Regions from separate parts of the Paenibacillus sp. FSL K6-1230 genome, predicted to be linked through region 2. Evidence: riboswitches for the same ligand, from Rfam matches in the RefSeq annotation. Region 2 holds a riboswitch; each other region holds the start of a gene.
What was found. Region 2 has a riboswitch for cyclic di-AMP ahead of MKX74_RS00155 (3D domain-containing protein). Riboswitches for the same ligand answer to the same signal wherever they lie in the genome.
Positions count from the first base shown of each region.

Region 1: it holds a riboswitch for cyclic di-AMP, as region 2 does, so the genes downstream of both, MKX74_RS22915 (C40 family peptidase) here and MKX74_RS00155 (3D domain-containing protein) in region 2, are expected to answer to the same signal.
Region 3: it holds a riboswitch for cyclic di-AMP, as region 2 does, so the genes downstream of both, MKX74_RS12040 (C40 family peptidase) here and MKX74_RS00155 (3D domain-containing protein) in region 2, are expected to answer to the same signal.

Region 1 covers NZ_JBBOCK010000001.1:5,181,900-5,192,044, forward strand. The annotation lists gene MKX74_RS22910 (S8 family serine peptidase) at 267-3,248, opposite strand; gene MKX74_RS22915 (C40 family peptidase) at 3,623-4,093, opposite strand; cyclic di-AMP (ydaO/yuaA leader) riboswitch at 4,099-4,231, opposite strand; gene MKX74_RS22920 (DJ-1/PfpI family protein) at 4,584-5,111, opposite strand; gene nspC (carboxynorspermidine decarboxylase) at 5,422-6,549, opposite strand; gene MKX74_RS22930 (saccharopine dehydrogenase family protein) at 6,551-7,750, opposite strand; gene MKX74_RS22935 (glycoside hydrolase family 11 protein) at 8,584-9,666, opposite strand; gene MKX74_RS22940 (hypothetical protein) at 10,037-10,145, shown strand, end outside.
Region 2 covers NZ_JBBOCK010000001.1:27,388-37,532, forward strand. The annotation lists gene holB (DNA polymerase III subunit delta') at 1-910, shown strand, start outside; gene MKX74_RS00120 (PSP1 domain-containing protein) at 1,069-1,869, shown strand; gene yabA (DNA replication initiation control protein YabA) at 1,897-2,271, shown strand; gene MKX74_RS00130 (tRNA1(Val) (adenine(37)-N6)-methyltransferase) at 2,374-3,129, shown strand; gene rsmI (16S rRNA (cytidine(1402)-2'-O)-methyltransferase) at 3,132-4,013, shown strand; gene MKX74_RS00140 (AbrB/MazE/SpoVT family DNA-binding domain-containing protein) at 4,241-4,495, opposite strand; gene MKX74_RS00145 (HD domain-containing protein) at 4,842-6,131, shown strand; gene MKX74_RS00150 (TatD family hydrolase) at 6,279-7,070, shown strand; cyclic di-AMP (ydaO/yuaA leader) riboswitch at 7,265-7,461, shown strand; gene MKX74_RS00155 (3D domain-containing protein) at 7,738-8,892, shown strand; gene rnmV (ribonuclease M5) at 9,071-9,616, shown strand; gene rsmA (16S rRNA (adenine(1518)-N(6)/adenine(1519)-N(6))-dimethyltransferase RsmA) at 9,621-10,145, shown strand, end outside.
Region 3 covers NZ_JBBOCK010000001.1:2,704,331-2,714,475, reverse strand. The annotation lists gene MKX74_RS12070 (ABC transporter substrate-binding protein) at 1-894, opposite strand, end outside; gene MKX74_RS12065 (cache domain-containing sensor histidine kinase) at 1,197-2,951, opposite strand; gene MKX74_RS12060 (response regulator) at 2,969-4,594, opposite strand; gene MKX74_RS12055 (hypothetical protein) at 4,899-5,147, opposite strand; gene MKX74_RS12050 (response regulator transcription factor) at 5,314-5,964, opposite strand; gene MKX74_RS12045 (sensor histidine kinase) at 5,967-7,163, opposite strand; gene MKX74_RS12040 (C40 family peptidase) at 7,316-7,792, opposite strand; cyclic di-AMP (ydaO/yuaA leader) riboswitch at 7,797-7,934, opposite strand; gene MKX74_RS12035 (GNAT family N-acetyltransferase) at 8,244-8,852, opposite strand; gene MKX74_RS12030 (Asp23/Gls24 family envelope stress response protein) at 8,986-9,234, opposite strand; gene MKX74_RS12025 (LysR family transcriptional regulator) at 9,469-10,145, opposite strand, start outside.

The sequences.
Region 1 (10,145 bases), 5.2 Mb from region 2:
TCTAGTCAGTGATTTATTTTAATTTATTGCAGTATATAATTTGACTTTGTCAACTAATTAATTTGACAAAGTCAAATTAATTAGTTGACAAAGTCAAATTGTTTCACCTAATGAAATCATTAAGAGCAATCTTACTGTGACCTAGCTTTACAGGAGAACTCAGATCGCCGTGTTGTATCAGTACACAAAAAGACGACCCATCTGGGTCGCCCTCTTGTTCAAAAGTGTATATTCTGCTCGTAATCATCTTTTTGGTGACTTCGCTATTATCTACTGATAGTAATACGCTTTGTAGCAGCATCGTAGTTCACTGTGTAGCCCGCAGCCTCGTTGATGACCCGCAGCGGCACCAGCGTATAGCCATTCATAATGATCGGAGCCTCGCGAATCTGCGAGGAGTAATTGCTGATTACACCATTATCCTTAATCATGATAAGTCGATTGCCAACCCAGAGCGTCATCTCACGCTTCATTTCCAGTTGATTCACAGTAATCTTCTTGTCCGTATCACTATAATCTACGATCGAGCCTGTTGTTTCTCCAATGAAGCGCAGAGGAACCAGGGTTACCCCATTGCGCACAATTGGGCTTTGTGGAATGGTTACCGATCTGCCATCAATTGAAGCCTGTGGTGAGCCAATGGTTAGTGTGATTCTCCGTGGCGACGTAGACGATGTTACCACTGGATTACTTGCTTGAGCCACCTCGGACGGGAATACCTGATAACGGATTCGGCCCAGTCTCAGGAGCAAAGCATCCTTGTTCAAGCCATTTTCCAGATCTTCTGCTGCATCTCTGGCATCGTACCAATCTGTCTGACTCAGTGATCTTTCTGCACGCTCCACTCGACTCGTCGCTCGTTCCAGGTCCCGGCTGTTTCTGGAGCTAGAACTGCTGGAGCTACTGGAGCTTGAAGATGCTCTGGTACGGCCAGTGATTTCTACCCCTGGAGATTCATCTCCACTTGAATTAACAGTCGCCACGCGAATATCATAAGTCCGATCGGATCGAAGACCGCTAATCTCATAATTAGATCTGGTCGTGCTGGTCTCCAGCTTGTCATCTACATATATTTTGACTCTGTTAATGGCACTTGGAATTCTATACTCAATCTCAAGCGAGGTTGTTCCTCTGTAAGAGACGGACAGATTTGTGACCTCTACGCGATTGTTCGTTGATCCCGAATTGCTCGAAGAAGCCGAAGTCGTACCTGATACACTTGCACCAGGTGCCACCAGATTCCCACGCTTCGCTCTCACCATAAGTGTATAAGTCGTAGATGGGTTCAGGCCTGTATACGTAAATGATTCTCCTGTAATCTGCTGTTGAATCAAGTTCCCGTTCAAGTAGACATCTGCAGCATCTGTGTTAACAGGCTTCGTCCAGGCGATCGCCAGGGAATTGGTACCCGTGCTAGTGACGCGCAGATTCGTTACATCCGCTACCGGACTTGTATCTGCTGCCGTTGTGCCTGGAACGCTGACCCCAGATGCAATCTGAGAACCGCGTTTGGCTCGTACGGTCAACGTATATGTTGTTGAAGGATTTAGGCCCGTGAAAGTAAAGGATTCACCACTTACCTCCTGAACATAGTTGCCATTCAGGTACACATCAGCCGTGTTCGTATTAGCCGGCTTTGTCCAGCTAATCGCCAGAGAATTGATTGTGGAGCTGGTTACAGTCAGATTTATTACATCACTTACAGGTGTATTATCTACCGTAGCGGATGTCGTTTCCGTAAGGATTTCGTTATCTACAGAGATATTCCCGCTCGTATCCACAGCTCTAACCTCAATCTTGTAACTTGTGCTAGGCTGCAGAGAGTTAATTTTAATATTATTCAGGCTGGTTCTTCCATACTCTTGATCGTTTACATAGATCACAAATTCTTTGAAATCCGAATCCGCTGGTCGAGCATAGGCTATCTCCAGAAAATCCGGACCTTTGGAGGTAACACGTAGATTCGTCACTTTGCCTGGTGGCGTTGTATCTACCGGATCGGTTGGATTTGTCGGATTCGTTGGGTTCGTTGGATTAGTCGGGTTTGTTGTCTTATCCGTTCTGAACGTCACCGACTGCCCGCTGGATTCAACTGGAGTCCCTTTGGAATTGTATACCGTTTTTACGATGTAGGTATATTGGGTATCCTCATCCAGATTCATCAAAGGATACTCTTCGTTATATACGGCCTGCTGAACATTGACTCCCTGATCATTATAGATGTTCACGTGACTGAAAGCCTGATCAGTTGGTTTCTTCCAGGTCAGCACCGTACTAGTCTGTGTAGTTCTTACCGCCTCCAATTCGGTTACTTCTTTTGGTAGTAATTTGAAGGTGGCGAGACCATGACCATAACGCTCATCTTTTCCAACAGCACCCAGATCCTCTGCGTTATTAAATAGCTGTGTACGCAGGTCCGACGCTGAAAGCGTTGGACTTTGTGACTTTAATAATGCAAGTAATCCGGTTACATGTGCAGCAGCGATCGCTGTTCCGTTACTTGTAGTATATGTAGATCCAGACTGCGTCGTCCTTACTGCTACACCTGGAGCTACGACTGCCAGAGATGCACCTGTAGCTGAGGAGTCTGCACGCTGATTCAGATTATTAATAGAACCTACACCTACTACTCCATCATATTTTGCTGGATACTCAACGGTATCATCATTACCAGCAATAGAGCCTCCGTCTCCAGCAGCAGCTACAACCAGAATTCCTGCATCTGTGGCTGCTTTGATAGCTGTACGCAACTGAGCTTCCTTAGTTAGATCGCTAAGAACAGGACTAATATGAATAATATCCACGTTTCTACTTACTGCCCAGTTTATACCCTGGATCAGTGAATCTGCTTCCGTAATCCCATCATCCTTAGTAACTTTAGCTACATATAATTGTACAGAAGGTGCAACACCCACATTATCACCAGAAATGACACCCGCTACCTGAGTTCCCCGACCAAAAAGATCATTACTGGTAGAAGAGCCTGGCTGATTCGACAAATCTATTTGTTGCACAGGAGAGTCAAGCTCCACATGATTGTTCATGCCCGAATCGAGCACAGCAACCTTCACACTTTGACCAAGTATGCCTGCTGCGTGAGCCTCAGGCACATTCATAGCTTCCAGATCCCATGCTGAAGCCGCATGAATTGAAGATGGCGTCAGCACCACAAATTCAGTCACTCCCGCCAGAAGAGTCAGCGATAATATCGAAGCCGCAATCTTTCTCAATCGTTGTTTCTTCATCATACCACCCTTTAAATATCCTTATTTTTGAACCTATTTCATCTGCGTAGTTGTGTAACATAACCAACGCTCGTCCACGATCTGTCCCTGTCAGTCCCAAGCTTGCTTTCCAATTATAGATACGTCGTGAAATAGATTCTGTTGTTCTCTTGAACAAAAGGTCTAGCGAAGTACGTTCCATAGCAGACAGACCGCGCAATAGCTTTCCTACAAGTACTCAGTTAAGCTTGGCGATAACAAAAAAATAAAAAACACACTTCTACTCTTTATCGGCAAATATTCCCTTTTGCATTAGAGCAAATATGAATTCTCAAGTTAGGTGTGCACAAAAAAAGACCCACAGCAGCTTCGCTGTGAGTCTCGAATGATTCCAAGCCTTAGTTCATAGCTACCATCTTCTGATAGCTGGTCTCGCTAACTACACGTCTAGCCGTCACATAGCGCTTGCTGTAATAGGAGTTGGACAGCTTACTGACGGTCACACCTTTGCTGCTTGAGGAATGTGCAAACTTATTATTTCCTACATATATACCTGCATGCGAAATGCCGCGACCGTTCGTGTTAAAGAATACCAGATCTCCTGGACGCAGATTGCTCTTGGCAACGACCTCCCCTTGCTTCGCCTGAAGTGCCGAGGTGCGCGGCAGGCTCAGATTGAATTGGTTGAATACGTATCTTACGAAACCTGAGCAATCGAACCCGGAGGAGGTCGTTCCTCCATATTTATATGGAGTCCCCTTTACTTGGGAGACCTCCTGAACCAATTTTGCCTCACTGGCATATGTACTTGCAGCAGTACCTGTAAAAAGAACAGCCGCTCCGAGCAGGGACAAGATGACTTTCTTCACGAACGTAGTTCCTCCTTTGATGCCTACGGAGTTAGCTTAAGGATTCGGTTAAAGGTTCCCTATATTCCCTGCATACGAGAATAATTCACCCACACTGGTTCCCCCGTTTTCAATGATGAAATTCGGCAATGAATAAGTTAATATTTTGTAACCATGTACATGTTAATATATTTACTAGTGGCTTGTCAATCTTAATAAAAATTACTAATTTTTATTCGTGAATGCACAACTTTTTCAGAACTAATACGTATATACTTAACGAAAAAATCAAATAAAACAAGGAGTTCCAATCAGTTCCCCATGCTTATTCCTCTTCATAAATTATCTATTGATCCAATTATATTAATTTCCATTTAATATCAATAAGATTACGGAATTGTAATAAACAAGACATAAATACAGCTAACATAGTGCAATGCACATGCCAAAAAAACCCTCCTGACATTCAAGAGAGTTAACTTATTCCTATTTTCTTTTTCCTCATGGTAATCTATCCATTTCGATGATATTTGAAATACTGAATGGTCTCCTCCAGATCGGCCTCGTCCTTGTAGATATTCAGCATGCGCCCGAGCTCAATGGCAAAGTCCGCATAGCCGTTCGCTCTTGCTGTAATTAGATTACGATCCACCCTGACCAGATCTTCAATATGGGTAGCAGCATTCGTTACAGCATGTCTGCCCTCCAGTATTCCATAGTGCTGTAGCAGGTCTGTAGCCGAACAGATGGCTGCAATGAACTTCTCCTGCTTGTCCAACTCCTGAACAAGCGCTGCTAGCCGTGTGTGCTCTAGTAATGCGCTAGTGTCCCCTCCGGGTATGATCAATAGATCAATCTCTGCTACGTTGATCTCTTCCAGGCTAGTTGACGGCATAACTACCAAATCCTCATAAGATCTCACAGGCTCTCTGGATAGGCCCACCGTGACAATGTCGCCCTTGGTCTTCATCAGGTAGGTTGCCAGCATAATTTCGAAGCTTACATATCCGTTGTAAATCAACACATGCGTGTGCATCATACATCTACTCACCTTCTATGTATATATCCCTGCTCATTTCAAGTATCGCCATCTAATGTACATTTGTCCAGCCTTGCATGATGAGAGGCAGCATCAAGAGATTACACTTTCACATGATCAGCATCAGAATACGAGGGCGTGGTCGAGAACAGCGGCTATATATCGGGGTTGAATCGACGAAAAGAGGCGCCCTGTTAGGACACCCCTCTCGTGTTCAAATCTATATTACTAGTGCGTGGTTGCATTGCAGTACCCTAGCTTATGAAACGGTATATGATCAGGATGATACAACGTCTGCTACTTGGTCAGATTAAGCCAGTCTCATCTTGAAATCATTATAACCGAATTGGCGTACGACTTCACAATCTCCGTCCTTGCGCTGCACAGCAATGGCTGGCAATGCCATTCCGTTGAATGTCGTATTCTTCACCATCGTATAGATCGCCATATCCCCGAAGGTCAGACGGTCACCACTCTTCAGTGGTTGATCGAATGAATAGTCGCCAATGATATCGCCAGTCAAGCAAGTCTGTCCCCCAAGACGGTACAAATGCGGCTTCTCACCGACCTCGCCAGATCCGAACAGCGGCGGGCGGTAAGGCATTTCCAGAACATCCGGCATATGACAGCATGCGGACGTATCCAGTACCGCAATATCAATACCATTTTGCAGTGTATCCAGCACCGTAGTCACCAGATAGCCTGCGTTCAGAGCAATCGCTTCGCCAGGCTCCAGATAGACTTCCAGACCATATACTTCCTGCATGCGCTTGATGCATTTCTCAAGGCGTGCGATATCATAATCCTCTCTGGTAATATGATGTCCGCCACCGAAATTGATCCATTTCATTTGACTAAGCCATGGACCGAACTTCTCCTCGACCGCATTCAGGGTTGTCTCCAGGTCATCCGAGTTCTGCTGGCAATGCGTATGGAAATGCAGACCCTCTACGCCCTCCAGCTGCTCTGGACGGAAATGCTCCAGCGTCACGCCGAAGCGGGAGCCAGGAGAGCATGGATCATAGATCGCATGCCCCTCTTGTGTGGAGCATTCCGGATTGATGCGCAGTCCGATGCTTCTGCCGCCCTTCAGAGCACGATCCTTGAAGCGCTCCAATTGGGAGAAGGAGTTGAAGATGATGTGATCGCAGATCTCGATGATCTCATCAATCTCATCCTCACGGTATGCCGGGGAGAAGATATGATTCTCCTTCCCCATCTCCTCGTAGCCTAGACGCGCCTCATACAAGCCGCTTGCCGTCGTGCCACTCAGATACTCACCGATCAGCGGATACATCGTTGTCATGGAGAAAGCTTTTTGTGCCAGTACGATCTTGCAGCCCGTACGTTCCATGACACCGCGTAGAATTTTCAGATTTTTCTCCAACAGTCCCTCGTCTACTACATAGCAGGGTGTTGGCAATTCCTCAAACTTCATATTAGTCCACTAGCTTCGGATCGAAGCTCTCCTTCCACGGAAGTCCCCATTTGTTCAGCGCGTCCATAAATGGATCTGGATTGAACTCTTCAATGTTGTATACGCCTTTGGCATCCCATTCGCCTGTCATCAGCATCATTGCCCCGATCATCGCTGGCACACCAGTCGTGTAAGCCACCGCTTGGGAGCCCACTTCCTTGTAACACTCTTCATGATCGCAGACATTGTATACATAATACGTCTTGTCTTTGCCGTCTTTCTTACCGCGGAAAATACAGCCGATATTCGTCTTGCCCTTTGTACGAGGTCCGAGAGAAGACGGATCTGGCAGTACTGCCTTCAGGAATTGCAACGGAATGATTTGCTTGCCTTCGAACTCAATCGGCTCAATGGAGGTCATTCCAACATTCTCCAGGCACTTGAGGTGCGTCAGGTAGCTTTGGCCGAACGTCATGAAGAAGCGAATCCGTTTCAAGCCTGGAATGTTGGCAGCCAGAGACTCCAGCTCCTCATGGTACAGCAGGTACATATCCTTCTCCCCAACTTCTGGGAAGTCATACACGCGCTTGATCTCCATTGGTGCCGTTTCAATCCACTCGCCATTCTCCCAGTATCTTCCGTTAGCGGATACTTCACGAATGTTGATCTCAGGGTTAAAGTTCGTAGCGAACGGATAGCCGTGGTCCCCTGCATTGCAGTCCAGAATATCTATATATTCAATTTCGTCAAAATGGTGCTTCAGGGCATACGCGGAGAAGACGCCGGTTACACCTGGATCGAATCCGCTACCCAGCAGTGCTGTAATGCCAGCTTCCTTGAAGCGTTCACGGTATTCCCACTGCCAGCTGTATTCGAATTTTGCCGTATCTTCCGGCTCATAGTTCGCTGTATCCATATAATTCGTCTTGGTCGCAAGGCAAGCGTCCATGATTGTCAAATCCTGATATGGCAGAGCCAGGTTCATTACAACGTCCGGTTTGAAATCTTCGATCAGAGCAATCAGCTCGTCCACATTGTTGGCGTCGACTTGCGCCGTCGAAATTTTGGTTTTGCCGCCATCCAATTTTGCCTTCAGGTCGTCGCATTTCGATTTTGTTCGACTTGCGATACAAATCTCCTCGAATACCTCACTGTTTTGAACGCATTTATGAATGGCTACTGATGCAACGCCGCCACATCCGATAATAAGCGCTTTTCCCATGTCCATCTCTCCTTAATCCAAGTAATTTTTCATCAATACACTCGTTGTCTAATTTACAATTATCACCAAAAAAAGCAACAAAAAAAGCAAGTGCAAAACGCAGCATTCGCGCACAACACTTGCTTAAGATATATACAAATATTAATGAAGCATAACATGTCCATGACATGAGGTCATGCACATACACAGCCATAACAGTCATTCGACATTACGGCAGAAAGCTCTTCTTAATATTCAAAATATATCTTTGAGTAGGATCAGAGTCTATATAGCAAATAATTCGCCTTTATCACTCTTATTGACCGTTTCACAAGTTGATGTGCAGATGCACTGGTTGTAAAGTAACCAACTTATAAAATTTGAGCTTTTAACTCAATCAATAAGGCAACCAAAAGTTGCCAATCGGCATTTGACCCGGCTGTCCGTATGGCCTTAACTTCCTGTACTCAAGAAGTGGTCAAAACAATTATCTGCTTGGAAAGATCCAGATATATTTTGAGCATATCAGCACTCCATCACAACCGCGATGAGCGAAGCATGCTTCCTTGAATATTAGCTTTCCAAATCACACTTCTGTATGCTATCAAAACGAAACTCAAAAAGCAATCAAATTTTAAAATTTCTTTTGTAAAATTTTTGTGTAGACCAGAAATCATTCATCCCTGGTAAGTGTAGCGAAGTCTATAAATATGCCTATTTCCCTATATTCATGCCAAAATCCCAGTGGAACAAGCCCACCGGGATCTGATTTTAATACATATCAAGTCCATTATTTTAGTATCCACAAATGCATTACTGCTACTTTGAATTACTACATCATTTGATGCCCACGATTAATGGATGTCCAAATAGTCAATCAAGGCATCCCATGTGCCATCATCAGCTGTGACCACTAGCTCAATCTCTTGGCTGCCCGTTCCGTGACTGATGTTGTTCAACGTGTAGACTGCAGGATTACTTCCTCCGTAGTAGAAGGTCCCCTTCGTCTGCCCACCGATCTTCAGATCCACTCTGGCCATATTGGAGGTACTTGATGCACCGCGCAGCGAAAAGTTATGGGTACCACTTGCAAAATTCTGGGTGAATTTCACTGAGTCATTGTTGGCGTATAAAGCCACCCCGTTGAATGGAGAGCTGATATTCCCCGTATATTGACCGCTCTTGGTCATATTCTCCGCTTCGATTCTCGTAGCACTAACTGGAGGAGTCGTACCGCCACCAGAGCTGCCTCCAATCGTAAGTGTATTGCTGTATACATTGGCCGAGCCGCTACTTTGATATCCCTCTACAGTCAAAGCTACTTCATACATCTTGCCCATCGGCATGCCGCGGCTTTCCCACGCTTTGAAATGCTCGCTCACTGATATCGTCCCACTTGTTCTTTTTGAGGTTCGGACACTCCAATACTGCTTGAAGGTTGTTACACCTTTAATCGAAGGCTGATTAACCCTCGTCGTCTCATAGATGTCATAGGTCCCTCCGTCTATACTGACAGACCCTTTATAGCTTCCTGTAGGACGGTATGTGCCCCAGCTATCAACAATGTAGTATTCGACGAGTGGGTCTACCGCCCATCCATAGACTGTAAGATACGAATTGCCGTTCGGCTGAAAGGTGGCGCCATAATTAATCGCGATATTGCCAAGTTGCTGATGCGTCTTGGTCTCGTCGAATTTCTTGCCTTTACGGAACAAAATATTGTTGATATTGTTCCACTGCGCACTAAAGGTGCCGCCGCTATTAAGCGTCATGCTTCCAGACCCACCATTATCCTTCCAAAATTCATAGTCATAGCCGTCATGGGTTGAAATCTCATTGGACGTAATCGTCGTTGCAGCCTGCACATTGGCTGTGGGTAGAATCATCGCAAAACCAAGCAGCATCGTGACAAATAACTTCATTTTTTTCGATGGCATTGAATTGTCCTCCTCTTTGATCAGAATATGGCTGTCACTAGTCTTTAGTTTGTTCGTTATCCCTCCTCGCATACCCAAACTTGAAAGCGATTACATAAAATAATGTAACAAATTCCTTTTGTAGTTCCAATTTATAAAACTTAGATTTTATTGCAAAAATTTTATATCACAAATGGTATTGTAGACCTGAGGTATATGAACAACGAAAAGAAACCCTCGCTACGCAAGGGCTTCCCGCTTCCGCGGCGCTACACTCTTATTCGATCATCAATTTAGCGCTATGTTGTTGGTGCAGCCAACGGTGGATAAAACCTCATAAAAATAAAGCGAGTCAAGGGACCAACAATAATAAACTGTAGCGGAATTGCACATGCTGGATGCTGGCATACCTCATCGTCTGATTATTGAAGCTGATGCCTCTTGCCGAATACTCAATGTAGAGTTTGGTTTCACTCCTGTGTTACCGGGACAACCATCCG
Region 2 (10,145 bases):
AGCGGTTAGTCATGCTTATCTGTTCCATGGTCCAGCAGGCAGCGGACAGTTGCAGATGGCCATGGCCTTTGCCAAAGCGTTGTTCTGCGAGCGATTAAGCGATGATGCTTGTGGTGAGTGTCTGGAATGCAGAAAGGTCGAGCATGGCAATCACCCCGACCTGCACATCATTGCTCCAGATGGCAACAGCATCAAGATCGATCAGGTTCGGGAGCTTCAGCGTTCGTTTTCGTATCGCTCGGAAAGTAAGCACCCGAAGGTGTATATCATTCAGCAGGCAGATCTGTTAACGACACAGGCAGCAAACAGTCTGCTGAAATTTCTGGAGGAGCCACAGCTGCCTACGGTGGGGATTTTGCTGACCGATAATGGACAGGCCGTACTCCCTACGCTACATTCACGGACTCAGCATGTACCGTTCTCTGCTCTGAATCCGGAGCTTATGCAGCAAATACTGACAGGAGAGGGCTATTCAGCAAGTCTTGTCAGATGTGCGGTTCATATTGCTTCTGGATTGGAAACAAGTAGAGAAATTCTCCAGCAGAATTGGTTTGCAGAAATTAGAAATGTAATGTTACAATTAGTAAAGGAGTCGTTGAGTAGAGGGAGTTCCTCCGTCATTTTGGCTCAACAGAAGGTGTTCAAGGCCGGACTCGGCGAGCATCTTGATATCCTGTTTCATTTGTTTCACCTGCAGTTCAAGGATATGCTGCACTTCCAGTATGGAAGGCACGATAGCATTGTGTTCATAGATCAATTGGAGATGATCTCCAAATTGGCAATCACCCGCAGTACCGAACAATGGGTCTCTTATATGGATTTGGCCGCGGAGTGCAGAAGAAAGCTCCGTTTCAATGTAAACGGTCAGCTTTGTGTAGAGCAGCTGATGATCGGTCTGTCCCCATCATGAGACAGATCCAGCGCCGATGGTCCGAGACTGCGCTACGGACAGGTTACGCATGAGCAAGGCCTGTCCCTCGCATACCGAATATGGGAGATTGTGCCCGTGGCACGTTCAGCTAAGATGTCCCCAAGCAAGGTTCTAGTGGCACACAAGGGGGTTTATTTTTGTACAGTGTAGTGGGTGTTCGCTTCAAAAAAGCGGGCAAAACGTATTATTTCGATCCGCTCGAGCTTCCGCTGGAGAAAGATAACTGTGTAATTGTTGAGACGGCGCGCGGTATCGAATATGGTAAGGTTGTTGTAGGCAAGAAGGAAGTGAATGATTCCGATGTCGTGCTTCCCCTGAAGAAGGTCATTCGGCTAGCTGGCGAAGCGGATGCACGGATTGTAGAGGAGAATAGACAGGCTGCCAAGGAAGCCTTCGGAACTTGTCTTCATAAGATCAAGGATCATGGACTCAAAATGAAGCTCGTGGACGTGGAATTCACCTTTGACCGCAACAAGATTATTTTCTACTTTACGGCTGAGGGGCGTGTTGACTTTCGGGAGCTGGTCAAGGACTTGGCTAGCATTTTCCGGACACGAATCGAGCTGAGACAGATTGGTGTGCGGGATGAAGCTAAGATGCTGGGCGGGATTGGGCCTTGCGGACGTATTTTGTGCTGCTCCTCCTGGCTTGGCGACTTTGAGCCTGTGTCCATCAAGATGGCGAAGGATCAAAGCTTGTCCTTGAATCCAACCAAAATATCCGGTCTTTGTGGAAGGCTGATGTGTTGCCTCAAGTTTGAGCATGATAATTATGAGAGTGCGAAGGAAGAACTTCCTCAAGTCGGCAAGCTCGTCGTAACTTCCATGGGAGAAGGTAAAGTAGTAGGTATTAATGCAGGTCATCGAACTGTTCACGTACAGCTTTTTGAGATTAGTAAAGTCAAGGAACTTCCAATGGATGATGTAGTCATCAAGTAAACCATTAGGTGGCTTCGGGGTGGAATCTTGGAAAAAATAAATGTTTTCGAGCGTATTCTCGAGTTGGAGACGCAAATGGGGCAAATGTACGGTGATCTTGGTGAATTGAAGCTGGCTGTAAAAGAGCTGCTTGAAGAGAACCAGCGACTGACGATTGAAAACGAACAGCTGCGTAAGATGCTGAGAGACCATACACATGCAGAGGAACCAGAACGTATAACAACATCAGACCATCCGGCACATCTGATCAAAACAGAGGAAGTGCAAGGAGAAGTCGTTGGTGAGGGGTACGATAATCTGGCGAGACTGTATCATGAAGGCTTTCATATATGCAATGTTTATTACGGACATTTACGAACCGAGGGCGACTGCCTATTTTGTCTGTCATTTTTGAATAAATAACATCAAGCCGTAGGACACGTGCCTACGGTTTTTTTGTAAGGAAACAGAACAATTACACTAGACATATCGCGTGAGGGCTGCAGAAAAGGAAGGGAACGTTTGATGATAAATGAACCGCTTAACGACTCTGAACGAATTGATGATTTGCTGACACACGATCTTCGAATCATACAGAGTGAGGAAGTATTCAGCTTCTCTATGGACGCTGTACTACTAGCGAGATTTGCAGGTATTCCGAAAAGAGGGAAGATTCTCGACCTGTGTACAGGCAACGGGGTTGTGCCGCTCTTATTAACGACTCGGACACAGGCACAGATTGAAGGCATCGAGATTCAACCACGACTTGCAGATATGGCTCGTCGGAGTGTAGCTCTGAACGGACTAGAGAATGTAATTACGATTCGTGAAGGCGATCTGCGTCAGCTATTCGAGGTTACCGGACATGGTGTGTATGATGCGATTACGGTGAATCCGCCTTATATGCCTTTGAATGGTAGCGATCTCAAGGTTAATATCCATGAAGCCATCGCACGCCATGAGCTGCACTGCACCCTAGAGGAGGTTATTCAGGCCTGTACAAGGCTTATTCGTACGGGTGGAAAGGTAACGATGGTGCATCGGCCACAGCGGCTGGGGGAGATTATCTCCTTAATGCGTGAGTATCGTCTGGAGCCCAAACGAATTCGATTCGTCCATCCACGGCCTCAGGCAGAGGCGAATATCGTCTTGATTGAGGCACTACGGGATGGCAAGCCAGATGTGCGGCTGCTCCCGCCGCTCATTGCGTATGAAGGTGAGGGCAGAAATCAGTACACACCAGAGATGCTGGAGATCTATACAGGGCAGAAGGAGGAATAAGCATGGCTGCTACGGTGCAAAAAAGCTTTTTGGATGGGGAACAGGAACAGGGCATACTGTATCTTGTGGCCACTCCGATCGGCAATCTGGATGATATGACATTTCGAGCGGTGAAGGTGTTGAAGGAATGTCATATTATTGCGGCGGAGGACACGAGGCAGACGCGAAAGCTGCTTACACATTTTGACATATCACCAGAGATGCTATTCAGCTATCACGAGCATAATAAGGCAGCAAGTGGGCCTGAACTAATCAGATATATAATAGAAGGAAAAAATTTGGCCCTTGTGAGTGATGCCGGGCTACCAGCGATTTCTGATCCAGGAGCGGATCTGGTGAAGCTGGCCTTGGATGCTGGAATCTCGGTCGTACCGATCCCCGGAGCGAATGCGGCATTGTCTGCATTGATTGCCTCAGGGCTTGATACCGATCGGTTTACTTTTGCTGGATTCCCCCCTCGCGAACGCAAGGAGCTTCAGGAGCTGCTGCAATCCTTTGGAGCTTCCCATGGCACGGTCCTCTTTTACGAATCCCCGCATCGAATTGCCAAGACACTTGGAGTTATTCAGGAGACGCTTGGTGCAAGAAAAGTCGTATTAGCACGTGAACTTACGAAAAGACATGAGGAATGGCTGCGCGGAACAGCCGAGGAATGTCTACAGTGGCTGAAAGAGCATCCACCACTGGGCGAATATTGCCTGGTGCTGGAGGGGAAGAGTGAGGAAGCCGAGGAGCAAGAGCGTCAGGCCTGGTGGCAGGAGCTGAGCTTGGCTGAACATGTGACTCAATATGAGCAGCAAGGGCTGAACCGGAAAGAGGCCATGAAGCGTACAGCTTCAGACCGATCGATCTCTAAGCGAGACGTATACAATGCACTGTTGTAATTCTGTGACAGGAATGTGCGAAATGAAGAGTCTACACTGAGGGCACTCTATCGTGAACGAGGGGATTTGTACGATTGCTATGATTCAGGGCAGTTATCCAACCCCTAAATGCTCCTTAGACAAAAAAAAGGCCTTCCACGAGTGGGTTCTTACCCGTGGAAGGCAACAAGGAGATATGAAAAGGTTAGAATTAACAATAGGTATAATTTAATTATATACTATAAATCTTATTTTGTCACAGGTGTTGGAATTTCAGAAATACATTCATTACATACGATTTTACCCTTGAAATATGTAACGTTCTCGGCATTGCCGCAGAAGATACATGCAGGCTCGTATTTTTTGAGCATAATGCGCTCTCCATCTACATAGATTTCCAGAGCGTCCTTCTCCCCAATACCCAACGTACGACGCAACTCGATTGGAATTACAACGCGTCCAAGCTCATCAACTTTTCTCACAATACCCGTAGATTTCATCATAGATCATCAGGCTCCTCTCGCCGTATCAAAAGTATAAGTGTCAAGTTTCGACATTATTTTATCTTTTATGATATACACTATACCAACCATTCCCAAAACAGTCAACCTATAAAATAACGACAAAGGTTAAAATTTCTAATAAAACAACTGAAAATTCGCTGAATACGCAGAAAAAACAGTTAAAATCGCAGTTTGCTGAATTTGTCGATTTGGAAACTGGAAAAATCTATAATTCGACACTATTCGACATTTTGTGTCGAAACCGACAAGAAAATAGTGATAAAACAGGTGAATGTTGTGTAATCAAGTTTTTGGAATAAAATAGAGTTAAAGGAGTGGATACCTCATGAGTGGATTCCAAAACCCTCTGACAGAAGAAAAAGTATTCAAGGACCCTGTACATAATTACATTTACGTTCAGGAAGTGGCCATATGGAGGCTTATTAACACACCTGAATTCCAAAGGCTTCGCCGTGTAAGACAGCTAGGAACCTCCTACCTGACCTTCCACGGTGCCGAGCATAGCCGATTCTCACACTCTTTAGGGGTATATGAGATTACACGGCGGATTATCTCCCAATTTGAACGCGGTGATTATCCGGACTGGCCCAAGGAAGAGAAGCTGGTAGCTCTGTGTGCCGCATTGCTCCATGATGTGGGACATGGTCCATTCTCGCATTCTATAGAAGAAGCTTTTCAGATGCATCATGAGGATTGGACATGTCGGATTGTACTCGGCGATACAGAGATCAATAAAGTTCTGAAGGATATAGCTCCTGATTTCCCCGAGAAGGTAGCAGCCGTCATTGCCAAGGATTACGATAAGCCCATCGTCGTGAACCTTGTCACGAGTCCGCTGGATGCGGATCGGATGGATTATCTGCTGCGAGACGCCCATATGACAGGTGTCAATTATGGAACGATTGATCTGGATCGTATCCTGAGGCTTCTTCGTCCTCATCAGGGCAGGATTGTTGTCAAAGAGTCAGGAATGCATGCGGTTGAGGATTATCTCATGTCCAGATACCAGATGTACTGGCAGATCTATTTTCATCCAGTGACCCGTAGCTCTGAAATACTATTGCGTCAAATCTTCAGAAGACTTAAGGAGCTACGCTATCAGGATTACGGCTTCAAGTTCATGCTGGAGCCGATTCCGCAGCTCATTGATGGTCATGTGACCGTGCAGCAATATTTAATGCTCGATGAGGCGTTGATCCAGACGACCTTTAACCAATGGAGATTCGAGGATGACCCGATTCTTAGTGATCTGTGCAGCCGGTTTCTGGATCGCAGACTGTATAAATATATACAGCTGGAATGTCTGGATATGGATAAGGTCGATCATATTCGTGAAGCATTACGCGATGTGGGGCTGAACCCCGATTATGACTTGGAAATTGATTTTCCGACCGATCTTCCTTATGATGTGTTCAGAAAGAATGGCTCGACCGAGAATCAAATTCTGCTGCTGGGCAGTAAAGACACCGTAAGAGAAATATCGGAGGTGTCTGATATTGTGCGCTCCATCAGCGGCATTCATCGCGGCAAGTACCATCTGTATTACCCGCATATGAAGCTGGAAGCCGTCAAAGATCAGTTACCGCATGATATTCAAAAGCTATTTGTTAAATGATCACCCATTTGTCTATAAATTGTAAACGGCCATGCCTAAAACTGATTATTGCAAATTATTGAAAAAAAGAAAAAATACGATGAGTCTTGTCTGAATATTTGAGCGCTTTGCTGTAAGTCTGTGCTGTAATATGGAAAGGAGTCAGTCATGCAATTATTCGACACACATACACATTTAGATGCGTCCCAATTCAAAGAGGATCAAGAGCAAGTCATTGCACGGGCTGTCGAGGCTGGTGTCACCCGAATGGTTAATGTCGGTTTTAATCGTGAGACGATCCCAACGACTATGGAGCTTGTCGAAAAGTACGATTTCATTTACGCCGCTATTGGATGGCATCCTGTCGATGCTATTGATATGAAGGAAGGCGATCTGGAATGGATTGCGGAGCTGTGCAAACATGACAAAGTAGTGGCTATCGGAGAGATTGGGCTGGATTATTACTGGGATACATCTCCGAAGGACATCCAGCACCAGGTACTTCGTCGGCAGATTGGACTGGCTCGTGAGCTCAGCATGCCGATTGTCATTCATAATCGGGATGCACATGAGGATATTGTCAAAATTCTTCGCGAAGAGAAGGCAGGAGATGTCGGCGGAATCATGCACTCCTTCTCTGGTAGCTGGGAGACCGCGAAATTGTGCCTCGACATGGGCTTTCATCTCTCCTTCGGGGGACCGATTACATTCAAGAATGCACGTCAACCAAAGGAAGTGTTAGAAAAGGTACCACTGGATCGCTTACTGATCGAGACGGATGCTCCATACCTGACTCCACATCCGTTCCGAGGAAAGCGAAACGAAAGTGCCTATGTAAAATATGTGGCTGAAGCAGCAGCTGACATTAAGGGGATTTCACTGGAGGAAATGGCCGAAATTACTACTAAAAACGGACTGGAACGATTTGGCATTGTGAGCAAGGAAGAGAAAACAAGCTGAAAAAAAGAGATAGACGAAGACAATCATGAATTTGTTGCAGTAAAATCGAGAATATTACAATATTTTAACCGATTATTTAGAAAAACACACTTGAAAGCCGCTTTACAACATGGTTACAAACAGGATATCATTTCAACAGTGAATTGTTGTTCACGATTTAGGTCCTAAGTCGTGATCGAAGCAACTCACTTCGTGAACCAGTCTCGCTGAGTCTCCAACCTGGAGAACGGGGGAACCGAATCGCACGCTGTCTGTCAGCTGTGCATCGATTTCTTTTTTGGGTCTTCGGGGTGAATGTGAAGGTGTCCGCCCTGAGCGGATAACTGGAACTAGGGCGATCTCTACGTCCGAACCCGACAGCTAACCCCGTAAGCGTAACAAGAGAGAAGCAACCTCGTGCATGAATTTCCGCATCAGTCATCAGTGGAAGCCACGAAAGAGCTCTCTTGCTCTTTTTTTGGCTTTTTTTGCTTGTGGCCTATGTTCGGGAGTGATGTCCAATCTACAGTCTTGAAGTTGATGTAGATGGCGCATGCTGCGAAGACGGGAACATGATGCAGGACATCGGGAAGTTCCGAGGTGGTCCTGTAGAAAATCTGGTATAGTCGCGTCTATTTCAAGTTTGCATCATTCCAGACGGCGAGGCTATGTAAGGAGGGACGGAGAAGTGGGCATTTTCCAAAAAGGGGAGACCCATGAGTCACGCTCATCCAGCATGTCTTACGCGTTGCGATGGAAGTATGGAAAAATCAATCGGACTACGCTGGTTGCACTTTTTCTAGTCGCATTAATTACCATGATCTCTATTCTGGTGTACATTCAAGACAAGAAGCAGGTGTCTCTCGTTATTGATGGTGAGGCTGTCACCTTGGAGACACGCGAAGCGCTGCTGCATGAATTGCTGCAGAAAGAAAATATTACTCTCGAACCGCATGACATGATCTCCATGCCACTGAATGGGGCAATTCAGGATGGGGACGAAGTGGTGATCAAGCGTGCTGCACCTGTGCAAATCACGGCTGATCATCAGAGCAAGACACTATACACCACTGAGAAGACAGTTGGGGACGCAGTGAAGTCTCTGGGGTATAAAGTGTCCTCCAAGGACATTGTCACTCCGGCACTCGATACCCAAGTTTCGTCTAACATGGATATAAAAATCGTTCGGGTAACGACGCAATCGCTTGAGCAGGAAGCCGAGATTCCGTTTCAGGTCATTAAGACAGCCGACCCAAGCTTGTTCAAGGGGGATAATCGCGTCCTTCGTAGCGGCAAGGCTGGAGTTATGATTCAGAATATTGAGAAGGAGTACCATGACGGTGTACTCATCTCCAAACGGATGGTCAGCAAAGAGGTAGCCACGAACCGGGTCGACAGAGTGGTTGCAGTCGGCACGAAGAAGCCAGTGGTGCTCGCAGCCTCCACGGGACCAGCTAATGCCAAGACGGTAAGTGCTAGCGTAGCAAGCACGGGCAATAATGTCGTAAGTAAAGCTGGAATTGATTTTAAATATAAAAAGGTACTCAACAATGTATCCATGACAGCATACTCCTCTCAGGAGCCTGGCATTGGTACACGTACGGCTTCCGGTACACGCGTAACCGAGGGCCGCACGATTGCAGTAGACCCGAATGTAGTACCGATCGGCTGGTGGGTCTATATTGAGGGATTAGGCTTCCGTCGTGCAGAGGATACAGGCGGAGCCATTAAAGGCAACAAAATTGACGTGTACTACGATAATCTGAATCATGCGCTTAACTTCGGGCGTAAGTCAGGGATTACCGTATATGTCATCGGACCCGTGAAGCCAGAGCTGAACTAGTGTCTTCTGGACATAGCTTGTATTACAGGTGTCCATTAGGATAGTATAAGATCAAGATTATGTATACTTAAGAAGAGGGTGAATACTCTCTTCTTATTTTTTGTTTGTTCATATGTACGTTGGAGCCCATACGAATGCATGTCGTGTCGTGGCCCCTATTCAGGAAGGAAGGCACGAGATGATTAAGGAAGTTATCGTGGTGGAGGGACGGGACGATACAGTAGCCATCAAACGCGCTGTAGAGGCGGATACGATCGAGACCGGAGGCTCTGCCATCAATGCGATGACCATACGAAAAATAGCCCTTGCCCAGCAACGCAGAGGCGTTATTGTGCTGACGGACCCGGATCATGCGGGAGAACGTATCCGCAAGATTATTACCTCCAAGGTGCCTGGCTGTAAGCAGGCGTTCATCCCCGAGTCCGAGGCGACGCACAAGGGAGATATCGGAGTGGAGAATGCCTCTCCCGAAGCCATTCGTCACGCGCTGGAGCGTGTGCGCACGACGGTGGACGAGGCGGAGCCGACGATCGCTTGGAGTGATCTGATTGAGGCAGGCTTGATCACCCATCCCCGGGCCTCAGCCAGACGGATGGCGCTGGGTAACGAATTAGGGATCGGATATTGTAACGGAAAGCAGCTCCATAAGCGGCTAACGGTATTTCAGATTAGCCGGGAGGAGTTCCTGGACGCATTAAATAAAATTGAAGGTGAAGGACTGTGATGGCATGAAAGGATTCGAAGATATCGCAACACCCCGGCGTACAAAGGAGATCATTCAGCGCCATGGCTTTTCCTTCAAGAAAAGTCTAGGGCAGAACTTTCTGATTGACCAGAATATTCTGAGAAATATTGTCGCGGCCGCCGAACTGGATGATACTAAGGGAGCCTTGGAGATTGGTCCAGGCATTGGGGCGCTCACCGAGAAGCTGGCACAGACCGCCAAGCGTGTCACGGCTGTTGAGATTGACCAGCGACTGCTACCGATTCTGTCTGAGGTATTGGAGCCTTATAGCCACGTGAAGGTTCGTCATGGAGATGTGCTACAGCTTGATCTGAAGACGGTGTTTGCTGAGGATTTTGCCGAGGTAGAACGGGTTAGTGTTGTCGCTAATTTGCCTTATTACGTAACAACGCCAATCCTGATGAAGCTGCTGGAGGAGAAGCTCCCACTGGAGAACATTGTAGTCATGATTCAGAAGGAAGTGGCACAGCGGATGGCCGCTTCACCAGGGACGAAGGACTATGGTAGC
Region 3 (10,145 bases), 2.7 Mb from region 2:
AGGAACAGCATAGAAGCCATAATCAAAATTCGGGTCCGCCTCCTCAATCTGCGAGAACATCCAAGTACCCGAGAAGAGCTGAGCAGCCTTACCTGATACAAGAATAGATGCAGTCTGATTATCCCCGGTACTAAGCCAGCCTTTGTCCACATAATTCTGGAATAGCTGCTTGAAATCTGTCATGGCCTGCACAACATTCTCGTCCGTGAAGCTCACCTGCTTGGCGGTCTTCTTGGAGTTCCAGTCTGGATCTTGCGCATAGACATTGTCGATCAGGAATTTATTGACCCAGAAGCCCATATGAAAAATATCCTTGCCGCCGACTACGATCGGCGTAATACCGCTAGCCTTCAGCTTCTCCTGAATAGCGATGAACTCATCGTAGGTGGTAGGGAGCTCGGTAATCCCGGCATCCGCGTAAGCTTTCTTGCTATAGATAATCCCCTGCGGCACATTCACAGCAATGGGGGCATTCCACACCTTCCCATCCACCTCTGGCGGTGAATCGAAGAGCTCCAGCAGGTCGGCTGGAAGCTCGACGATCTTGCCTGCCTCCGCGAAGACCTCGGTATCGCGCATTTCTACCAGATCCGGGAACTCCCCGACAGCATCCTTCGTCTTCAGCCAATCCAGATATGCGCTGCTGCTCGTTTCACTGAGATCCTTGATTTCAATGTCTGGATGCTGTGCCATGAAAGTCTCAACTGCAGTTGCTATAGCCTTTTTGGCAGCCGGATCACCCGAGGCATACCCGATCGTGAAGCTGACCTTTTTGGCCCCACTCGGTGCCTCTTCTCCGCCGGCTCCCGGACTGGCATTACCTCCGCAAGCACCAAGCAGCAACGCTGTCGCCAGCATGATCGCGGATAACTTGAATTGTGATGCTTTCCTCATTCTTAACATTGTGGTCCCCCCTTTGTAGTCAACCCAGCATGTTTCGTCATCGGAGAACGCATTCACCATTGTCAGTGAACTTATTCCATCTGATTGGTAAGCGTTTTCTAAGATTAGAATAGCATTCGTTCCGGTAGGCTTGAATGAACTTTTTTAAGCGCCGTATGCAGGAAATTTAAGCTTATGAAAAAGAACGGAGACTCGTCTCCGTTCCAAATGCTTCTGTAGGATGCCATACCAGCTATTGCAACTCTCTGAATTCCTGTAATACCCTTCGCTGATTCAATTGGGGCATTTCAGGGCTACTCCGATTTCGGCAAGGGAAATACCAGCAGCACGGAGGTACCGATTCCTTCATGACTGCTCACCGACAATCCGTATGGTTCGCCATACGAGGAACGAATGCGTTCGTGAACATTTTTCAAGCCAATGGATTTTCTCGGCGCGACCGGATCACCGAGCAGACACTCCAGCCGTGATAGGCTCTCCTTGTTCATCCCGATGCCGTCATCATAGATGGTGATGGCCAGATCATGAGGTCTCTTTTCGACCGTGATGCCTACCGTCCCTTTCTTCTTCTGGCGCAAGCCATGCTGAATGGCATTCTCCACAATCGGCTGAAGACTTAATTTCAAAATCGGCCAATCCATCCGTACGTCCGGTGCGATATCATAGCGAAGAGCGTATCTGTTATCGAAGCGAACAGAAATGATGTAGAAATAATCTTGCAGATGCTCAAGCTCTTGAGCCAGACTGACCCGATCCTCTCCATAATCAATGACATATTTCAGCTGATTGGATAACGAATGAATCATATCCGCTACCTCATGAGCCTCCTTATCTACTGCATTCATACGAATAACCTCTAATGTATTGTAGAGATAATGCGGCCTGATCTGGCTCTTGAGTGCATTCAGTTCCGTTTGCTTTTGCTTGATCTGGGCCACATACGCCTCATCAATATGCACCTGCAGACGCTCCACCATTCGGTTAAAGCCTTGTGTCAGGCGGCCTAATTCATCGTTGCTAGTCACCGGAAGTCTAATATCCAACTGACCAGATTCCACGACGGACATGTGCCGCATCAGATTGCGAATCGGGGCAGCGAGCCGACGTGAGAACCAGGTACCCATGATGATCAGTGCAGTCGTACAGATCAGGATAGCCGTGTACACCGTAGCTCTGGCTGAGAACAGCTGCTCGAATAAGCCCTCGCGATGAATGCCCGCAATCAGCCTGCCATTTACAAAAGGAATCTCCTCCTGCATGACCAGCACCTCATTGTTCCTTTGCATCAGCAAGGCGTCCTCGATTCTCCGAATCCCATGATTGCTAAAATAGACGCTGTCATTCTCTCCAACAAGGATCAGCTCATCCTTCTCACCCAAATATAGCTCGTTCAAAAATGGCTTGAACACGGATATATCCACGTCCATATATAGGGTACCCACTACCTTCGGTTCTGCCGTGAGCTTGCCCGAGGTGTCGATCAGATTACGAGCGATCGTGAATACTTCACGATCCGCTCCAATAAAGTAGCTATCTGTATGTGTCGGAACAAGTGCGACCTTGGACGGCTGTCTGGTTAATTGCTCGTTCCAGTGCTGGAGCGGAAGCTCCTCGCTGCGAAGCCCCCTATTCTCCTTTTCCTGATAGTAGAGCTTGCCATCCATGTCACGCACGAAATAAACGCTCGTAATATATGCATCGCTATAGAGAATTGTCTTCAGGAATGAATCAATGGGCGTTGAGTTAATCTGCTCCATCTCATTCACATTATAGGTCTGGTTCTGCCGTATACTGTCTGATAGTCCTTCATAGCGGCCCGTATACATGAGCTTGGATATATCATTATATTGTTGGAACGCAGAATCCAGATTATAGCTCATATAGAGCACCATCTGCTGTAGATTACCTGTGGTATATCGCTCTACGTACGTTGAGAACACTTGCACGGACAGGTAACTGAGCGCAAATAAGGGGATCAGGCCAACCAGAATAAATGAAGCCGAGAATTTTACAAATATACTCTTGGGGAAACGCTTCCATAATCGCATGTAGAATCACCTCCTTCCTATGACTGCTGCTTGCGAAAGGCCTGTCTGTATTCCTGCGGTACTTGGCCGAATTTTTTCTTGAACATGTCACTGAAGTGCCTTACATGGTTATAGCCTACGCGCTCAGCAATCTCATATACCAGGAGATCTGTCTCTAGCAGCAGCTTGAGCGCTTGTTCCATCCGGACCTCGGTTACATAGCTTTTGAAATTTTGCCCGGTGTGCTTTTTGAAAAAGCTGCTAAAATAATATGGATTCATGTAAGCGAGTGCCGCCATGGACTCCAGGGTAATCTGGCTTGCATAGTGCTCCTCGATATAGCTCTTAACCTTGGAGAGCACAAGGATTTCTTTACCTGCCAGCCTGCGCTGCAATTGCTGCTGCATGTCAGACAGCATCGTCATCATGAGAAGCTCAACGTCCGCATAACAAGGGCAATGGACTAGTTCCTCCATCAATCCTTGCTCGGCAAGCAGCTCCTCCACTCCTCCGGTTAGCTTCATCATCTCCCGGTTAAGAGCCGTCAGGACATTATATACCGTCGTAATGGCAAGACCTTTATTATATCCAGCCTGAACACAGATCTGCGTCAGCAACTCTCTTGTCATGTGCTGGATGGCCTCTTCCTCCTGCGCAGGCAATGCCTGCGCCAGCTTGGACTGTAGCTCTGAGATAGACTGTGCGGGCTGCACATCACCACTCATCAGCTCTTCCTTCTTCAGATCCTCCTGACTAATTACACGATAAGGGCCGATAAAATATTTTAGATCAAGCGCTTTCAGGGAAGTGCGGTACGATTGCTTGGCTTCGCCAATGCGTGTCACAGCTTGACCAATACCTATGGATACCCTCAGCTTCAGGTAGCTCTGAACCTTGTGGAGTAGATCCAACGCCAGTTCATTCGGTGCTTGAGAATCATCATGCTGCAGCAAGAGAGCAAAGCGTCCATCCTTGAACAGCAAGAGCCCCTTCTCTCTCGTCCCCTCCAGACCTTCCAATGTCTCCCGAATAATGTTGGATAACGCAAAATGCACCAGATTTCGTTCCCGCTCATCCCAGCGTGAGCCATCTGACTGCTCATCCATCTCCAGTACACTAACCGTTGCATATCGACTGGTTCCCAATGCTCCGATGTCCTCCAGTTCAGCCAGTGCCTTCTGATCACCATTCAGTAGCCCGTCCAGAAGCTGCTCAATGGTGGTTGAACGATTCTTCTTCTCGTAATAGCTCAGCTTTTCCTTATTACGCTCGTCCATGCTCTCCTCACGAATCATGGATACGGCCTTTTTGACAACAGCTTCAAGCTGATTCTTATTAATAGGCTTCACCAGATAATCCAGCGCACCCAGTTGAACAGCCTGCTGAGCATAGCTGAACTCCTGAAAGGCACTAATGAAGATGACCTTGATGTGGCGTCCCGACGTATTCAGCTCTGACATAATCTCGAGTCCACTGCCTCCAGGCATGCTGATATCACTAATGATTAGCTGTGGGTCATGAACAGCAATCAGCTGACGCAGCTCCTCACCGTCTCCCGCTTCACCCGATATAGTTAAGCCAAGCTCCTCCCACGCCAGAAGCTTTTTTAAGCCACGCAAAATGATCGGTTCATCATCTGCCAGTAATAATTTTATAGCTTCCATACATGACTCCTTCCCGTATGCAGCTGTCAGTATGTGACTGAGAGACTGGATATAGATGATTATCTCGATTATATACTCTGGATTCAAATCAGAAAAACAACAAAATCACGACTTGCAAAGGCAAGACGTGATTTCACTGATTTCTCTGAACAAACGAACAAAAAAAGCCCCTTGCACACGGCGGCTTCTCTTATACTATAGCTTGATTATATGTAATATTGCATTCTGATAGTGATTTCGTCTTCTTATTGCTATCCTCTGGATTCAACACGAACTCACGAATTCATGTTTAATGGCTCATTGATTATTTCACAGTAGGAAGAGAGAGGAGTCCATGATCGCTATGATCTCTTTCTCTGCTCACCATCTCAGCAAGCTTGGGAAGTCGGTGTATGAATATATCAAAAAACTGATCATCAAAGAATAGCTGTAATCCCAATTGCTCCTCAGGCTCTACCGTGTGCTGATCCGACTCATGTACATGTGCTGATTCAGATTGCTGCAGATGTTGCCCATCCTTCAATTGGCTTGCTTGTGCTTGGTACGATTCCATAGTCTCTCCTCCTTGAAGCTAAGTTTAGAAAATAATTCCTTATATCATAGAATATATCAATTTCCAATCCATTTCTCACATAATTTATTCTACCGCGGTATAAAAGAAAAAAAATCGTACATAAGGGCAGAACCTTCATGTACGAGCGGGCGGTAGATTATATCGGCTATAACTGCAGAATTCCTCGATCAAGGGATACCGCCACGGCCTCTGAGCGGGAATCTACACCTAGCTTATTATAAATATTCGTGAGATGCGCCTTGACAGTCCGCTCCGATATGCCGAGATCAAAGGCAATCTCTTTACTGCGAAAGCCACGGGCGACAGCTTGCAAAATTGTTAGCTCTTTCTCTGTCATTAGCGATTGCTCCTGGTGCATAGAAGCCGAGGAGGCTGGTCTGAGCGTGCTGGCAAATACCTTGGCTGTAATCTCCGGCTGCAGCAGCGTCTCCCCACGTAAAGCGGATTCAAGGGTACGAAACAGATTATCCCGGCTCGTATCCTTAAGCAGATACCCTTTGGCACCGAGAGATAGTCCCTTGACCATCAGGTCATCCTCGTTATATGTGGTCAATATAATGACTGGAGTTGTCATTTGCCTGTCCCGCATAGCCTCCATCGTCTCCAGACCACTCATGACAGGCATATTCAGGTCCATCAGAATAACATGAGGCTCAAGCTCCTCCATCAGACGGAGTGCTGTTCGCCCCTCCTCTGCTTCACCAATCACTTCATACTGCTGGTCTGTCTCCAGAATCAGCTTCAGACCTTCCCTGACCACCCAGTGGTCATCTACAATTAGTACTTTGTATTTCATACCTAGGCCTCCTTTGCAATAGGCACCTCGATCTCAATGGTTGTTCCTTTCTGGGTAGTGCTTTCAATCTCAATAGTCCCACCCAGCAGTCGTACACGCTCTTTAATGCCGATTAGCCCGTAATGGCCGACCCTCTTCCCGATCATTCGAGTGTTGAAGCCCTTGCCGTCATCCCGAATGACAGTGAGTAGCTGCTGTTCATACTGGACAATACGAATAAAGAGATGGCGCGCGTGCGCATGCTTGGCAACATTGGTCAGACACTCTCGAATGATATGCTGCCCATGCTCCAGAACAAGTATAGGCAATGTACCCTTCAGGTCCAGCTCCAGTTGGACAGGAATCCCCGTCGCCAGCGTGAATCGCTCAATCTCCTCACGCACAGATTCAGAAAAGTCGATCTCCACAGCAGGCTGAGATCTTAGGTCATCAATTGCCTGCCTTGCCTCGGCAAGTGCACGTCGTGCCTGTGACATAGATTGCTGTACAATTTCGTGGGCTCGCTTCGTGCCACCTTTGGTCAAATGGGCGTCTATCGCCTCCAGCTGCATAATGATTCCCGCCAGGCCCTGTGCAAGCGTGTCATGCAGGTCACGTGCCATACGTTGTCGTTCGTTGGCAAGTGTAAGCTCTTCAACCTTCTTATGAGCCATCTCCAGCTCTCTCAGGAATGTCTGCGCCTGCACCCTGGCATGAACCTGCTTGAAGAAGAACGAAGCATAGGCCACTACAACGACGATTATGTTAATTAAGAATGGAAATAAAAAGCCAACACCCTCCGCATCCTTCAGCCACACAATCAGCACCCCGAACAGGGAATACAGCACCAGGAACAGTACGGACACCTTGAGCGGATGATAATAGACCCCCACGCTCTGCCCGATTAAGACGGGAATTAACCCGATGAGGATACCATAAAAGCCGTGCGGAAGTACCAAGGCACTCGCCACGATAATTACTCCCTGTAACGCAAAGTACAACCAGGGCTTGTAGCTGACCATTTGGTGAGAATACCAGTAGCAAGCAACATGCAATCCCATAAGACAGGAGAATAACAGGCTCCTGAGCAGCAGCGGCTCAGCCATATATTGCGAGATCATTACATGAGCATACACCAGCGCGACCAGCAAAATGACTGGGATTCGCGAAGGCGTAAGCTTGTCCGATTCAATCAGCATAATTTTTTTGCTATAATTCATTCTTCACCTCTTGCTGCCTCCGATAGGGCCGCCATAACAATAATAATCTAATAATACCTGCAAAAGTCCAATAAAAAAACGTACACAAGGGCAAATTTGTGTACGTTCGGGCAATCGTGGTATGTACTTTCGCTTATTAATGCTTGTACATATTATGGATGAATCTCGTCTGTCATTTTGTTCATGGTTCTCTCAGATACTACACGTCTTGCAGTTACATAACGATCCTTATAGTATTTCTCGGACAGCTTGCTGATAATAACGCCTCTGCTTGTCGACGAATGGGCAAAGGTATTGTCACCCATATAAATGCCAGCATGAGAGATGCTGCGTCCATTCGTGTTGAAGAACACCAGATCTCCTATTTGCAGGTCATCCTGGTCGACCTCAGTTCCTGCCATGGCCTGGGATTGCGAGGTCCGCGGCAGATCTTCACCATACTTCTCCATTATGTATAAAATAAATCCGGAGCAATCAAAGCCCGCTGTAGTCGTTCCACCCATTCTGTACGGGGTGCCAATTAATTCATCAACCTGACTTTCAATTCTTACAGCACTTGCGGAGCTGACTCCTGCCAAGGAAGACCAGAGTATAGCTGCTCCCAATGCGCCTGTTAACCACTTTTTCAACTGAAAAATCCTCCTTCGGTGCCTACGGAGTTAGCTAAGGGTTCGGTTGAAGGTCACCTAGAATATCTGCGGCCCAGCAGATTCATTCACCCAAATCGGGGTCCCCCGTTCTCACATACATGAAATTCGGCAAATTATTAAAGTTTTGTAACCATAAATAATGTAGTACATGTTGAGGTATTCTGTCAAATGCATATCGGAAAAAGTTACAATTTTTTTCGAATCCTTCCCCAACCATTACACTATCATCAACGATATCACCTGCAATATCACACAACTATACGACATAACCCCCCCCTCTGTACAGAACCGATGCCGACGCTACGGTTTCTGAGTGCACAGTGGGGGGTTATGCGATAATGACGCAATTAGCAGTGATGATACCATTAGTGGTGATGATGCCACTAGTTGTGTGTTGATATGAGAAGTCAGTTATGTGCCGAACGTATAATCAGACGAGCTCTTTAACCATGCGAAATAAGGAGAAGCCCGGTCGATTCATCTTGCCTGATACCACGTATCCTACTCTTTCATATAGCATCGCCGCCCGTGGATTGTCCTGCCGTACAGTCAGGGAGCTCCTTGAGTATCCTTGAAGCTGTGCTTGTTGTTCCGCAAAATGGAGCAATTGTGTACCGATCCCGAGCCCTCTGCTCTCAGGCAGCGTAGCCAGAGTACCGATATGGTATTCCCCTTCATAGCCTTCTTTAAGAGTCAGCATCGAAAAGAAAGCTCCTGGATGTAGCAAGCTGTACTTGATCAGCTCCAAATTGCGGAGCGCCCAAAGCTTCTTCGCCGTCGGCCAAGCTAACTGCTGGAGCAGCCCTATGGGATAACATGTAACTATGCCGAGCGTTTTGCCTTCGACTTTGGCTTCGTAGGCATATTGATGACTGAAACGGTTATAGCTGTTCTTCCAGAGCTTTTCCAGTGTCGATTGTATGATCTTCTCGTCTCTCGAGCCAGCCAGAGTATATGCCATCGAATCCAGTGCCATCCGATTAAGCTGCGACCCTGCTGGCGAGTCAGGATGCGCTTTGACAATTGATATTTCTGACATGTCATCACTCCTTCACTGCTTGCTTATCGTACTTATTACATGCCGACCGTTATACCGATATGACTTCTTCTATTCAAATATTCAGCAAGAGATTCTGTCTTACTTGTCACTAGTTGCTATCTCCCTCTGTTCATCAGACCCTGGGAATAACAATCCCTTCCACGTCCACATGCACGGCTCGAATGACTAGCCCCGTGAGACTCTCTATCGTCTCTCTGATGTTGCGTTGAAGCTCTCGACCTACTTCGTGGACATGGCTTCCATATTGCACAATAATGCCTACACGGATGTCCAGACTTGTCTCGTCGCTAGTCAGACTGATCCCTCCGCTACTCTGTCCGGTCATTTTTTGGGCCAATCCCTCTATCAGCTTAGTGGATATGGCTGTTACACCTTATGTAGCAATAACCGTCCTACTAACCGTTTTGAAGACTACAGCCTTTGAGGACCTTATATCAATTCTGTATTTCTTGCAAATATCCTCGCTTCAGCGCATCCATGCCAGCGGTCTCTTACCTGGATATCCTCTACCCATGTCTTCACGCTATATGGTCATCTTCAAGCTATATTTTCAACTTTACGCTATATGGCCCGCGGTTACGCTGTACGATCACCTTTATGATGTATGGTCTTCTTCCATGCAAAATGTACTCCTGATGAACGAGATGGCGCGTCGCGCCGCTGGACTTCCTTTCTTCCAGGATTTCGCTGCCAGACCAATCGTGCGGTAGGCTTGAGGCGCAAGCGGTCGCACTGCCAACCCTTCTGGCAAGGCGTTCAGTATCGTACCTGGAAGGATGCTAATGCCCAGACCCTTCTGCACCATCGCCATAATCGCATGGTCATCCTCCAGCTCGAACCTGGTCCGCACGCTCCCGCCCTGCTCATGCAGCCATCTATGTAGGTCTCTATCGCAGCCTTTCGCGGGCATAATGAATGCTTCGTTTCTAATCTGCTCTGCCGTCACCATTTCCTCCACACACAGTCTATGATCATCTGGAAGAACGCACAGCAGTTCATCCTTGTGCAGCTCCATTTGCTCCATTCGCTGATCTGTGGGCATATTCACGAAGCCAAAATCGACAAGACCACCTGCAATCCACCCCTCAATCTCCTGGTAATCGCCATCCAGCAGCCTTACTTCAATGAGCGGATATTGCGTCTGAAACGATTGCAGGATATGGGGTAACCAGTGAATCGATACGCTGGTGAAGGTCCCGATCGTCACAATCCCCGTCTCCAGCCCTTTGATAAGGTCCGCTTCCTGTAGCAGCCTCTTCTGCAAGTCCAGTA